DNA from 2 places in the Streptomyces sp. NPDC002935 genome. Region 1 is predicted to be linked to the other one. Evidence: riboswitches for the same ligand, from Rfam matches in the RefSeq annotation. Region 1 holds a riboswitch; the other holds the start of a gene.

Region 1 (5,596 bases):
GCGTCAATCTCGGTCACGGGACAAGCCTGCCATCCCGGACCGACAGTCGGAAGCCAAGGGCGTCCGACCTGGGGTGACGGATCAGGCCGTGGCGCCCTTCAGGGGCCTCGACGGGTCCGCGAGCAGTTCCGGATCCATGCGTGCGCCCGCCTCGATGAGCCGACGGCCCTGGGCGAGATCCCTCGGGCGGCCCACCGCCAGGAGGGCGACCAGCCGTGTCTCGCGGAGCCAGCACACCGACCAGGCGGCGCTGGAGGAGTCCCCGCGCCACACCAGGGTGTCGGCGGGCGCGTGGTGGCCGACGTACTGCACGAAGCGGCCGAACTGCTCGGACCAGAAGTACGGCACGGGGTCGTAGGCGGCGGGCGCCTCTCCGACGATGTTCAGGGCGACCGTGCGCGGGCCCTGGAGGGCGTTGTCCCAGTGATGGACGAGGAGGCGGTCCTCGTAGCGTCCCGACGGGAAGGAGGCGCAGTCGCCGACCGCGTAGACGTCCGGCAGGGAGGTGCGCAGGTGGTTGTCGGCGACGATCTCGCGGTGGGCGCCGAGCTCGATGCCGGAGCCGGCGATCCAGCCGGTCGCGGGCCGCGCCCCGATCCCGACCACGACGGCGTCCGCGGGCACCCGCGAGCCGTCGTCCAGGATCACCGCGCCGGGCTCGATGCGCTCCACGCGCGCGTTGGTGCGCAGCGAGGCGCCGCTGTCCGCGTACCAGGCGGCCATCGGCGCGGCCACCTCGGCGGGCAGCGCGCCGGCGAGGGGCCGGTCGGCGGCCTCGACGACCGTCACCGCGCAGCCCGCCTCGCGCGCCGCCGTGGCGAACTCGGCGCCGATCCAGCCCGCGCCGACGACCACGATGTCGTGTTGCCGGGCGAGGACGGGACGCAGCCGGTCGGCGTCGTCCAGGGTGCGCAGCAGGTGCACCCCCGGCACGCCTTCCGCGCCGGGCAGCTGGATGGGTTCCGCGCCGGTGGCGACGACCAGGACGTCGTACGGGACGGGCCCGGCGGCCGTGTCCAGTTCGTGGTCCCCGGGGCGTACGCCGAGTGCCTCGCGGCCCAGCCGCAGGTCGATGTCCAGGGCCTCGAAGTCGACGTCGAAGGCGGAGCCCTCGGCCTTGCCCAGCAGGACGGCCTTGGACAGCGGCGGCCGGTCGTACGGCTGATGCGGTTCCGCGCCGATCAGCGTGACGGTGCCCTTGAAGCCCTGCTCGCGCAGGGCGACCGCGGTCTGCACTCCGGCCATGCCCGCGCCCACCACGACGACCCGCCGTGCCGTGGGCTCCTGCGACTGAGACTGTGCCTGCGTCTGCTCGCTCACCTGATCACCTTAGACACCTGACAATTCGTCAGTCAGGGGGCGTGCTCAGTGACCTGTTCCACACGGTCTGTCACGCGCGGCTCTTCCACCACGCTCGTCCCCGTGCCTTGCCGCGACTCCCACGCCCAATTCTCCTCCAGTCGGACGCGGCCGTCGGGGAGTTCCACCACGAGGGACACGCAGTGGCCCGACGCGGTGGTCCCGTCGTGTTTGAGCTGCACGTACCGGAAGTCGAGGCGGTCGCCCTCACGGGTGCCCACCAGGTGTCCTCGGACGATGTCACCGCCCGCGTAGTCGGCCCAGACCAGGCCGTCCTCCTCGTGGTAGGCGAACCGCGTGCGGGTGCCCACCTGGCCCGGTGCCTGGTCGGCGACGGGGGCGAGGACAAGGCCGTCGAGCGATCGCGCCATGGGCGGAGGCTCCCTTACTGAGACGGGCGGGGGAGGGCTAGGGTGGCCAACGTAAAGCACTCGCGGGAGCCCGGACGCACCGGGCTGAGAGGGAGGCTGGGGCGGCCTCCGACCGTACGAACCTGATCCGGGTCATGCCGGCGAAGGGAGGGGCTGGACGCCTATGTCGCCTGCACGTTCGTCAGACGTCCTCGTCATCGGGGGCGGCATCATCGGTCTGGTGACAGCCTGGCGGGCCGCGCAACGCGGGTTCACCACCGCGCTCGTGGACCCCGAGCCGGGCGGCGGGGCCGCCCAGGTCGCGGCCGGGATGCTCGCCGCCGTCACCGAACTGCACTTCGGCGAGGAGACCCTGCTGGGCCTCAACCTCGCCTCCGCGCGCCGCTATCCGGACTTCGTCGCCGAGCTCACCGAGGCGACCGGCCAGGACCTCGGCTACCGCCGGTGCGGCACGCTGGCCGTCGCGCTGGACGCCGACGACCGCGCCCACCTGCGGGAACTGCACGCTCTGCAGAGCCGGTCGGGGCTGGAGTCGGAGTGGCTGAGCGGCCGTGAGTGCCGCCGTCTGGAGCCTATGCTCGCGCCCGGCGTACGCGGTGGTCTGCGGGTCGACGGCGACCACCAGATCGACCCGCGGCGCCTCGCACGGGCCCTGGTCACGGCGTGCGAGCGGGCCGGAGTGGTCGTGCACCGGACCTGGGCGCAGCGCCTGACCGTCGTGGGCGACCGGGCCGCGGGAGTCCTGACCACGGACGGCACCGAGCTCACCGCCGGCCGGGTGGTGCTCGCCGGGGGCAGCCTCAGCGGGCGTCTGGCGGGCGTCCCCGACGACGTCCTGCCGCCCGTGCGCCCGGTGAAGGGGCAGGTGCTGCGGCTGACCGTGCCGCAGCGGTACGCGCCCTTCCTGCACCGCACCGTCCGGGCCATGGTGCGCGGCAGCCACGTCTACCTGGTACCGCGCGAGAACGGCGAGCTGGTGGTGGGCGCGACCAGCGAGGAGCTGGGCTGGGACACCACCGTGACGGCGGGCGGCGTCTACGAGTTGCTGCGCGACGCCCACGAGCTGGTTCCCGGGATCACCGAGCTGCCGCTCACCGAGACCCGCGCGGGGCTGCGCCCCGGCTCGCCGGACAACGCGCCGCTGCTCGGCCCGACCGCGCTGGACGGACTGCTGCTGGCCACCGGGCACTTCCGCAACGGCGTGCTGCTGACGCCCGTCACCGGCGACGCGATGGCCCACGTCCTGACCACCGGCGAACTCCCCGCCGAAGCCCGCCCGTTCACCCCTCTGCGCTTCGGCGCCACCGCCCTCACGGAGCAGCCCGCATGAACATCGTCGTCAACGGGGAGCGGCAGCGGATCGCCGCGGGAACCGCTCTCGACGCGCTCGTCGCGACCCTCACCCCCGCACCGGCCGGGGTGGCCGCCGCCCTGAACGAAACAGTCGTCCCGCGCGCGCAGTGGCCGTCCACGTCCCTCGCCGAGGGCGACCGCGTCGAAGTCCTCACCGCCGTCCAAGGAGGCTGACCCATGGCCGACGATCCCTTCGTCCTCGGCGGTACGTCCTACGGGTCCCGGCTGATCATGGGGACGGGCGGCGCGCCCAGCCTCGACGTTCTGGAGCGCTCCCTGGCGGCCTCCGGAACGGAGCTGACGACGGTCGCGATGCGGCGCGTGGACGCGTCCGTGCACGGCTCGGTCCTGTCGGTGCTCGGCCGGCTCGGCATCCGCGTCCTGCCGAACACGGCCGGCTGCTACACCGCCGGTGAGGCCGTGCTGACCGCCCGTCTCGCGCGCGAGGCGCTGGGCACCGACCTGGTCAAGCTGGAGGTCATCGCCGACGAGCGCACCCTGCTGCCCGATCCGATCGAGCTGCTCGACGCGGCGGAGACGCTGGTCGACGACGGCTTCACCGTGCTGCCGTACACGAACGACGACCCGGTGCTGGCGCGGAAGCTGGAGGACGTCGGCTGCGCGGCGATCATGCCGCTCGGCTCGCCCATCGGGTCCGGGCTCGGAATCCGGAACCCGCACAACTTCCAGCTGATCGTCGAGAACGCGCGCGTGCCGGTGATCCTGGACGCGGGGGCGGGCACGGCCTCGGACGCCGCGCTCGCCATGGAGCTGGGGTGCGCGGGCGTGATGCTGGCCTCGGCGGTGACGCGGGCGCAGGAGCCGGTGCTGATGGCGGAGGCCATGCGGCACGCGGTGGAGGCGGGGCGCCTGGCGCGGCGGGCGGGGCGCATCCCCCGGCGGCACTTCGCCACAGCGTCCTCTCCCGTGGAGGGCATGGCGGTGCTGGACCCGGAGCGCCCGGCGTTCTGATCACCTGGGCGCGGGCCGTCGGTTTCCGGCCGGACGGGCCCGGCGGGTCTCCCCGGCGGTGCTCGCCGTCGGCGGGTGCCGCGGGTGCGAGTGTCCGGGCGTCTCCGGGTGCGACCCGTATGACGTGCGCCTCATGCCGTAGGACGGGCTTAGCGGTGAGGGTTGCCGCGGCTGGGCGGGGCGGCGCCGACGGCGGCGCAGGTTGTCGCGTTGTGGCCTTGCGGCGACGGACAGGGGTCTGATCGGACATCAGTGCGATGACCGTGCCCTCGTGCGTGCGGCGTGCGTCACAGGTCGGCTGCAGTCGGGCCCCGGTATCGGCCGAACGGGGCGGCGTGACAGTGGTGGCTCGTAGACTCACCTGCGTGGATACGACCCTTCAGGACCCGCTTGTCGGACACGTGCTCGACGGCCGCTATCGCGTCGACGCACGGATCGCGGTCGGCGGGATGGCCACGGTCTACCGGGCCCTGGACACCCGCCTCGACCGCGTTCTCGCGCTCAAGGTGATGCACCCGACGCTGGCCGCCGACGGTTCGTTCGTCGAGCGGTTCATCCGCGAGGCCAAGTCGGTGGCACGGCTGGCGCACCCCAATGTGGTGCAGGTCTTCGACCAGGGGGCGGACGGGTCGTACGTCTATCTGGCCATGGAGTACATCGCCGGATGCACCCTGCGTGACGTGCTGCGCGAGCGCGGCGCCCTGCAGCCCCGGGCCGCGCTCGACATCCTGGAGCCGGTGCTCGCCGCGCTCGGCGCCGCGCACCGCGCCGGGTTCGTGCACCGCGACATGAAGCCGGAGAACGTCCTGATAGGGGACGACGGCCGGGTCAAGGTGGCGGACTTCGGCCTCGTCCGCGCCGTGGACACGGTCACGAGCACGACGGGCGCCGTCCTCGGCACCGTGTCGTACCTCGCCCCCGAGCAGATCGAGCACGGCACCGCCGACACCCGTGTCGACGTCTACGCCTGCGGTGTCGTCCTGTACGAGATGCTCACCGGCGCCAAGCCGTACACCGGGGACTCCCCCGCGCAGGTTCTCTACCAGCACCTCCACGAGGACGTGCCGCCTCCGTCGGCCGCCGTGCCGGGTATGGCGTACCCGCTGGACGTGCTGGTCACCACGGCCACCGCCCGCAATCCCGAGGTGCGCCCGGCCGACGCGGTGGCGCTGCTCGGCCAGGTCCTCGAGGCACGGGCCGGTCTCACCGCGTACCAGCTCGACGCCGTGCCGCCGGGGGCCCTCGCCGTAGGCCACAGCAACGCCGACGACCGGACGAGCGTGATCCCGAACTCGCTGTCCGTCCCGCGTCCGCTGCCCGTGAACGAGGACGACGGCCACGACCTGAACCGGACCAGCCGGTTCGAGCAGGCCAGCCCCTTCGGTGCCGCGCCGACCGCGCCCGTCGGGCGCCCGGACACACGTCCGCGGCGCGCGATACTGATGGTCGTCGCCGCGATCGTGCTGGTGCTCGGACTCGGCGGCGGCGTCTGGTACATCAACTCCGGCCAGTTCACCGAGGTCCCGCCGGTCCTGGCGAAG
Region 2 (5,596 bases), on a different contig from region 1:
GGCACGTGGTGCGCCGGATCGCGGGCAGAGTCTCCGGGCGACGTGCGGAGGCGCGCGCTCCGGAACCCCGGGCCCCGGGCAGGCGTGGCCATTCCGGGAGTTCGGGCCGGGCGGCGTCGATGCTCCCGGACGCCGGAACCCCAGAACCCCAGAACGCCGGAACTTCGGAACCCCGGCCGACGACCAGAGGGTCAGCCGTTCCGGCGCAGTCGCCAGCCGTGGTCCACCGGCCCGATGCCGGCGCCGAGCGCGAAACCGGCCTCGATCGCGGCGGTCACGTACTCCTTCGCCCGCCGTACGGCCTCCGGCACCGAAAGGCCCTCGGCCAGGCCCACCGCGACGGCCGAGGCGAGCGTGCACCCGGTGCCGTGCGTGTGCCGGTTGTCGTGGCGCGGCGCGCGCAGCCAGTGCTCCGCCGTTCCGTCGGTGAGGAGATCGACGGCCTGTCCCGGCAGATGGCCCCCCTTGACCAGCACCCAACGGGGGCCGAACGCGAGCAGTCGGTCGGCGGCCCGGCGCATGCCCTCCTCGTCCTTCACCCTCACCCCGGTGAGCTGGGCGACCTCGTCGAGATTCGGGGTGGCCACCGTCGCCCGAGGCAGCAACCGGGTCCGTACGGCGTCCAGCGCGTCGTCGGCCAGCAGCCGGTCCCCGTGCTTGGAGACGCTCACCGGGTCCACGACGACCGGGGCGGCCACGTCGGACAGCAACTCGGCGACCGTCGTGACCAGGCCGGGCGACGAGAGCATCCCCGTCTTCACGGCCTGGACGCCGATGTCGTCGACCACGCTGCGGTACTGGGCGCGTACCGCTTCCTCGGACAGTTCCCAAGCGCCCTGCACACCCACGGAGTTCTGCGCGGTCACCGCGGTGAGCACGCTCATCCCATGCGCGCCCAGCGCCAGCATCGTCTTCAGGTCGGCCTGGATTCCGGCGCCACCGCCGGAGTCGGATCCGGCGATCGTCAGGACGCGGGGTGGCGTGGTCATACGAAGGTTCCTCTCAGGTGCGGGTCCGGGTCCGGGTCCGGGTCCGGGTACGAGTTCGGGCGCGAGGCCTCTGGAATCGCGAAGGGACGGACGGCCCCGCAGCGCGCCAGGTCCGCGTCCCGCACCCGCGTCTCCGACGTGCTCGACCGGGCCGGCAGGTGCTAGGAGCGGCGGCGCAGCCGCGAGGGGGCGTAGAGGGCGAGGGCGACGAGGAACGCCACGTAGTAGGAGAGGTCGGCGCCGTGCAGCGCGTCGGCCACCGGACCGACGTACAGGCCGGTGTCCATGAACGGCACGGCCGCACCGAACGCGGCGACGAAGGCCAGTAGCGACGGCCGACCGGAGCGCGGGCGGGCGGTCTCGACGGCGAGGTCGAGGGGCGCGCCGCCGCGCTCCCGCCCGCGGGCGATCCAGTCGACGACGACGATCGCGACGAACCCGGGGATCCAATATCCCACGAACAACAGCACGTTCTGGAAGCGGGCCGTCGTGTCGGCGGCGTGCATCCACAGGACCAGCGGGAAGCCGAGCCCGGCGGCCAGGGCGGCGGCCAGTGGACGCGGTATCCGCACGCCCAGGGTCTGCAGGGCCAGCGAACCGCTGTAGTCGTTCATCGCGTTGCTGCACACCGCCGCCAGTGCCACGGCCAGCAGCCCGAACGCGCCCGCCGTCCCGCCGCCCAGCAACTCGTCCACGCCCGCCGCGGTCTGGTCGGTCAGCACGGACGCGCCCCACAGCCCGAGGACCTGAACGGCGACGAAGGACACGACGAGGCCGAGCAGGGTGCACCAGAACATCCGCGGGCGGGAGGTGGCACGCGGCAGATAGCGGCTGAAGTCACTGGCGTACGGCGCCCAGGACAGCGACAGGCTGAGCGCGATGGTGCTGGTGAGCACGAACGCGCCCGCGCGGTCGGCGCCGGTCGCGGCCCCGGTCGCGGCGGGGTGGACGCCGTCCAGCATCCGCCAGGCGATCACCGCGAAGGCGACGGCGAGCACGAACGTCATGACGATCTGGAGGCGGTGGATCGCTTCGTAGCCGAGGACACCGAGTGCCCCCTGCGCCGCCATCATGACGAGCACGCCGAGCCAGAACGGCCAGCCGCACAGCCGTGCCAGCGCATCCCCGCCGAACAGGCCGATCAGTGCGTCCCAGGCGACCGAGGACAGCCACTGGAGCATCCCGGGCAGCACCACCGCCCGGCCGAACGCGAGCCGTGCGAGGGGTAGTTGGCCGGTGCCGGTGAGTCCGCCCCAGGTGCTGAGGTAGGCGGTGGGCAGCGCGCCGAGCACAGTACCGAGGACGACCGCCGCGAGCGCGGTGCCGAAGTCCAGGCCGAGCGCGATACCGATGGTGCCGGTGAACACGCCCGTCATCGTCAGGTTCGGGGCGAACCACACGGTGAACAGGCGCCCGGCCCCGCCGTACCGGTTGTTCTCGGGGACCGGCTCGATGCCGTGCCCCTCCACCCGCAGGTCGCCGGGTGCGGCGGGCATCCGTCCGTCGAAGACGGCGGGCCGGCTGTCGGCGGGCACCCCGCTGGAAACATGCGCCAATGGCATGGAAGACATCCCTCCGCCAGTACGAACTGGTTCAGGTTCGACGGGTGTGATCTCAGCCCTCGGACGGGGCACCCCGTGTCCGGTACGACGGACACACTAACGCCATCCCCTGGCATCTGTGTACGGCAGCCCTCACCCACCTGGAGCAGGGCCCGGCCGCGCATTCCGTTTCATCCGGGCGGCCCGGCCGGGCTTCCCCGCAGCGCGGCGCGCGCCGCCCCTCGGTACTGTCGGAAGTGATCGCCGCTCGCTCTCCGCTCCCGGGTTCCCGGACCCGGTGGCCGGGCGGAAGGAGGCAGGGTGCCGTGACCGTGATCTCCCTGAAGTCAGCGCAGCTGCGGGATGGGCTCACCCTCCCGTACGCCGAAGCCGGTTACCCCAGTGGCACACCGGTCGTCTTCGTACACGGTCTGGCCGACTCCTGGTGGTCCTTCGAGCCCCTCCTGAGGCGCCTTCCGGCGTCTCTGCACGGTTACGCGCCCACGCAGCGCGGGCACGGCGATGCCGAGCGGCCTCCGGAGGGCTACACTCCCGACGACTTCGCCGCCGACCTCGTGGCCTTTCTCGACGCGGCCGACATCCCCCGCGCCATCCTGGTCGGGGCGTCCAGCGGCGGCGTACCGGCGCGGATCGTCGCCGGGAGCCATCCCGACCGCATCGCGGGTCTCGTTCTGCTCGGCGTCCCCGGCACCCTCGCGGACAAGCCGGCGGCCGCCCGGATGCGGAAGACACTGGAGGGCCTCGCCGATCCCGTGCCGCGAGAGTTCGTCGAGGACTTCATGGCCGGCACGGCGGCCCGCCCGATCGCGCGAGGGTTCATCGAGACCATGGTCGAGGAGAGCCTCAAACTCCCCGTGTACGTCTGGACGGAGACCGTGCGCGGTCTCCTCGACACCGATCTCGGCGCGACACTCGGGGGCATCCTGGTGCCCACCCTCGTCATCTGGGGCGACCAGGACGAGTTCCTGCCTCGCGAGGACCAGCAGACCATCCTGGACGCCGTCCACGGCGCCGACTTCCTCGTGTACGAGAACACCGGCCATGTCGTGCACTGGGAACAGCCCGAACGCGTGGTCGCCGACATCGCCGCGTTCGCCACGGGGATCGCCCACCCCGGCACTCCTTACGGCACCGCCTGACGTCGCCCGAGAGTGAACGGCGGCGCGCCCGAACCGCGCTGGACGTGAGCCCCGGGTCCTGCCCCCGCCCCGAACGCCACGCCGGTGCTCGGGGCGGGGCTGCGCGCGGGGATCCAAGGCGCCCCGAAAGACCGACTGTTGACGCGATCTGTACCTCTGACATTCGTCGTCACATGGCATGCTCATGCTCCCCACAGGAAGGGATCACGTGCCATGAGACCGAGCCGCCGCTCCCTGCTCGCCGCCACCGCCGTACTGAGCACCGTCCTCGCCGCCCCCGGGCCCGCCGGCGCCGCCGAAGTCCCGGCCGCGGGCACCTATTACCTCCAGAGCGCGACCACGGGACTGAACGCCGCCGACAGCGCAGGCGCGGTCGTCCAGCACAACCCCAAGGGCAACGAGGACCACCAGCAGTGGACCCTGCGCCCGAACGGCTCCTCGGCCGTCCTCGAAAGCGCCGACACCGCCGGGAGTTGTCTGGGCCGGTCGGGCGACCAGGCCCGGACCGTGGCGTGTACGAGCGCGGACGCAGCCTGGGAGGTGACGCCGAGCGGCGCCGACCAGTTCACGCTCAAGACCCCCGGAACGGACCGCTACCTTACGGTCGGAGCCAAGCCCTCCGGCTCCAACTACCCCGCCCAACTGGCGATCGGCTCGTCGGGCGGCCTCGCCTCCTGGTACCTCACCCCGGCCGCGCCCGAGACCCGGCCCATGCCACCCCAGGACCAACGCACCCTGGACCAGGTCACGTTCCTCACCGCCCACAACGCCTACGCCAACGGCGTCGACGGCGGATTCGCCCCGCCCTTCGTCAATCTGGTGCCCAACCAGACCCGCGGCATCAACCGGCAACTCGCCGACGGCGTACGCGGGTTCATGCTCGACCTGCACCAGACCCCCGACGGCGCGATCCTCTGTCACAACAGCTGCACCCTTGTCAGCAGGCCGGTCGCGCTCTGGGTCGACCTCCAGCGCATGGTCGACTTCCTCAAGCAGCACCCCGACCAGTTCGTCACCGTGTTCCTGGAGGACTACGTCGACCCGGGCGTCCTGCGCTCCGAACTCGCCCGCGTGAACGGGCTGTCCGACGTGCTCTACCGCCCCGACCTGACCGGCGTGCGTCAGAACGGCTGGCCGAAGCTCGCCGACCTGACCGCCGCCGGCCGACGCCTGCTGATCTTCACCGACCACAGCCGTTCCTCCGACGAGTCCGCCGGACTCACCCGGGACAGCTTCGGCGTCATGTACCAGCGCGAATGGACCGTCGAGAACTACTGGTCCATGGGCTCGGGCCTCGGCTCCTCCGACTGGTCCTGCTACAGCCGCTGGTACGACGCGGGCACGAACGTCCCGCTCACCCGCACCGAGGCGGGCTTCCGCCCCCTCTTCGTGATGGACCACTTCCGCGACGTCACCCTCTCCGGGACCGCCGGCACGGACAACACCAAACTCACCGACCGGGCCCGCCGCTTCTGCCAGCCGGCCGCCCGCAAGAAGCCCAACTTCCTCGCCGTGGACCGCTACGACCTGGGAGACCCCGCAGCCGCGGTGAACACGCTGAACACGTACGTCTACCCCTAACCAGGGGGGACCGCGAGTCTCGGGATCGAGGGAGCCGACGAACAACCGACCAGGAACGGAGCCTTCGGCACACCCCTGGGCAGCGGTTCCGCAAGACGTGCGGTCTGCGGAGTCCCGTTCTCCGGCGGGCGCTGTACGGTGGGGGAACCGAGGGCACGTCGTACGCCGGTGACCGCGCCGGTCTCGTCCCCGGCGCAGGACAACACCGGGTGCTCATCGCCCGGGGCAGGTTCCGCCCCATGACGGTCGAAGCCCTTCGCCCTCCGCTCGGCTGTACGGCGGTCGAACCCACGCGGCCGGTCCAGCCGCGCCGTGCGGGCGGACA

The links. Region 1 has a riboswitch for thiamine pyrophosphate ahead of thiO (glycine oxidase ThiO). Riboswitches for the same ligand answer to the same signal wherever they lie in the genome.
Region 2: another riboswitch for thiamine pyrophosphate. It lies ahead of ABZX90_RS28540 (cytosine permease); the one in region 1 lies ahead of thiO (glycine oxidase ThiO).

Annotation. Positions count from the first base shown of each region.
Region 1 is NZ_JBEXNW010000043.1:12,250-17,845, forward strand. It holds gene ABZX90_RS37925 (Rv2175c family DNA-binding protein) at 1-17, opposite strand, end outside; gene ABZX90_RS37930 (FAD-dependent oxidoreductase) at 82-1,320, opposite strand; gene ABZX90_RS37935 (hypothetical protein) at 1,353-1,730, opposite strand; TPP riboswitch at 1,783-1,896, shown strand; gene thiO (glycine oxidase ThiO) at 1,894-3,060, shown strand; gene thiS (sulfur carrier protein ThiS) at 3,057-3,257, shown strand; gene ABZX90_RS37950 (thiazole synthase) at 3,261-4,055, shown strand; gene pknB (Stk1 family PASTA domain-containing Ser/Thr kinase) at 4,421-5,596, shown strand, end outside.
Region 2 is NZ_JBEXNW010000024.1:26,519-32,114, forward strand. It holds gene thiD (bifunctional hydroxymethylpyrimidine kinase/phosphomethylpyrimidine kinase) at 192-989, opposite strand; gene ABZX90_RS28540 (cytosine permease) at 1,151-2,551, opposite strand; TPP riboswitch at 2,543-2,637, opposite strand; gene ABZX90_RS28545 (alpha/beta hydrolase) at 2,857-3,690, shown strand; gene ABZX90_RS28550 (phospholipase) at 3,904-5,271, shown strand.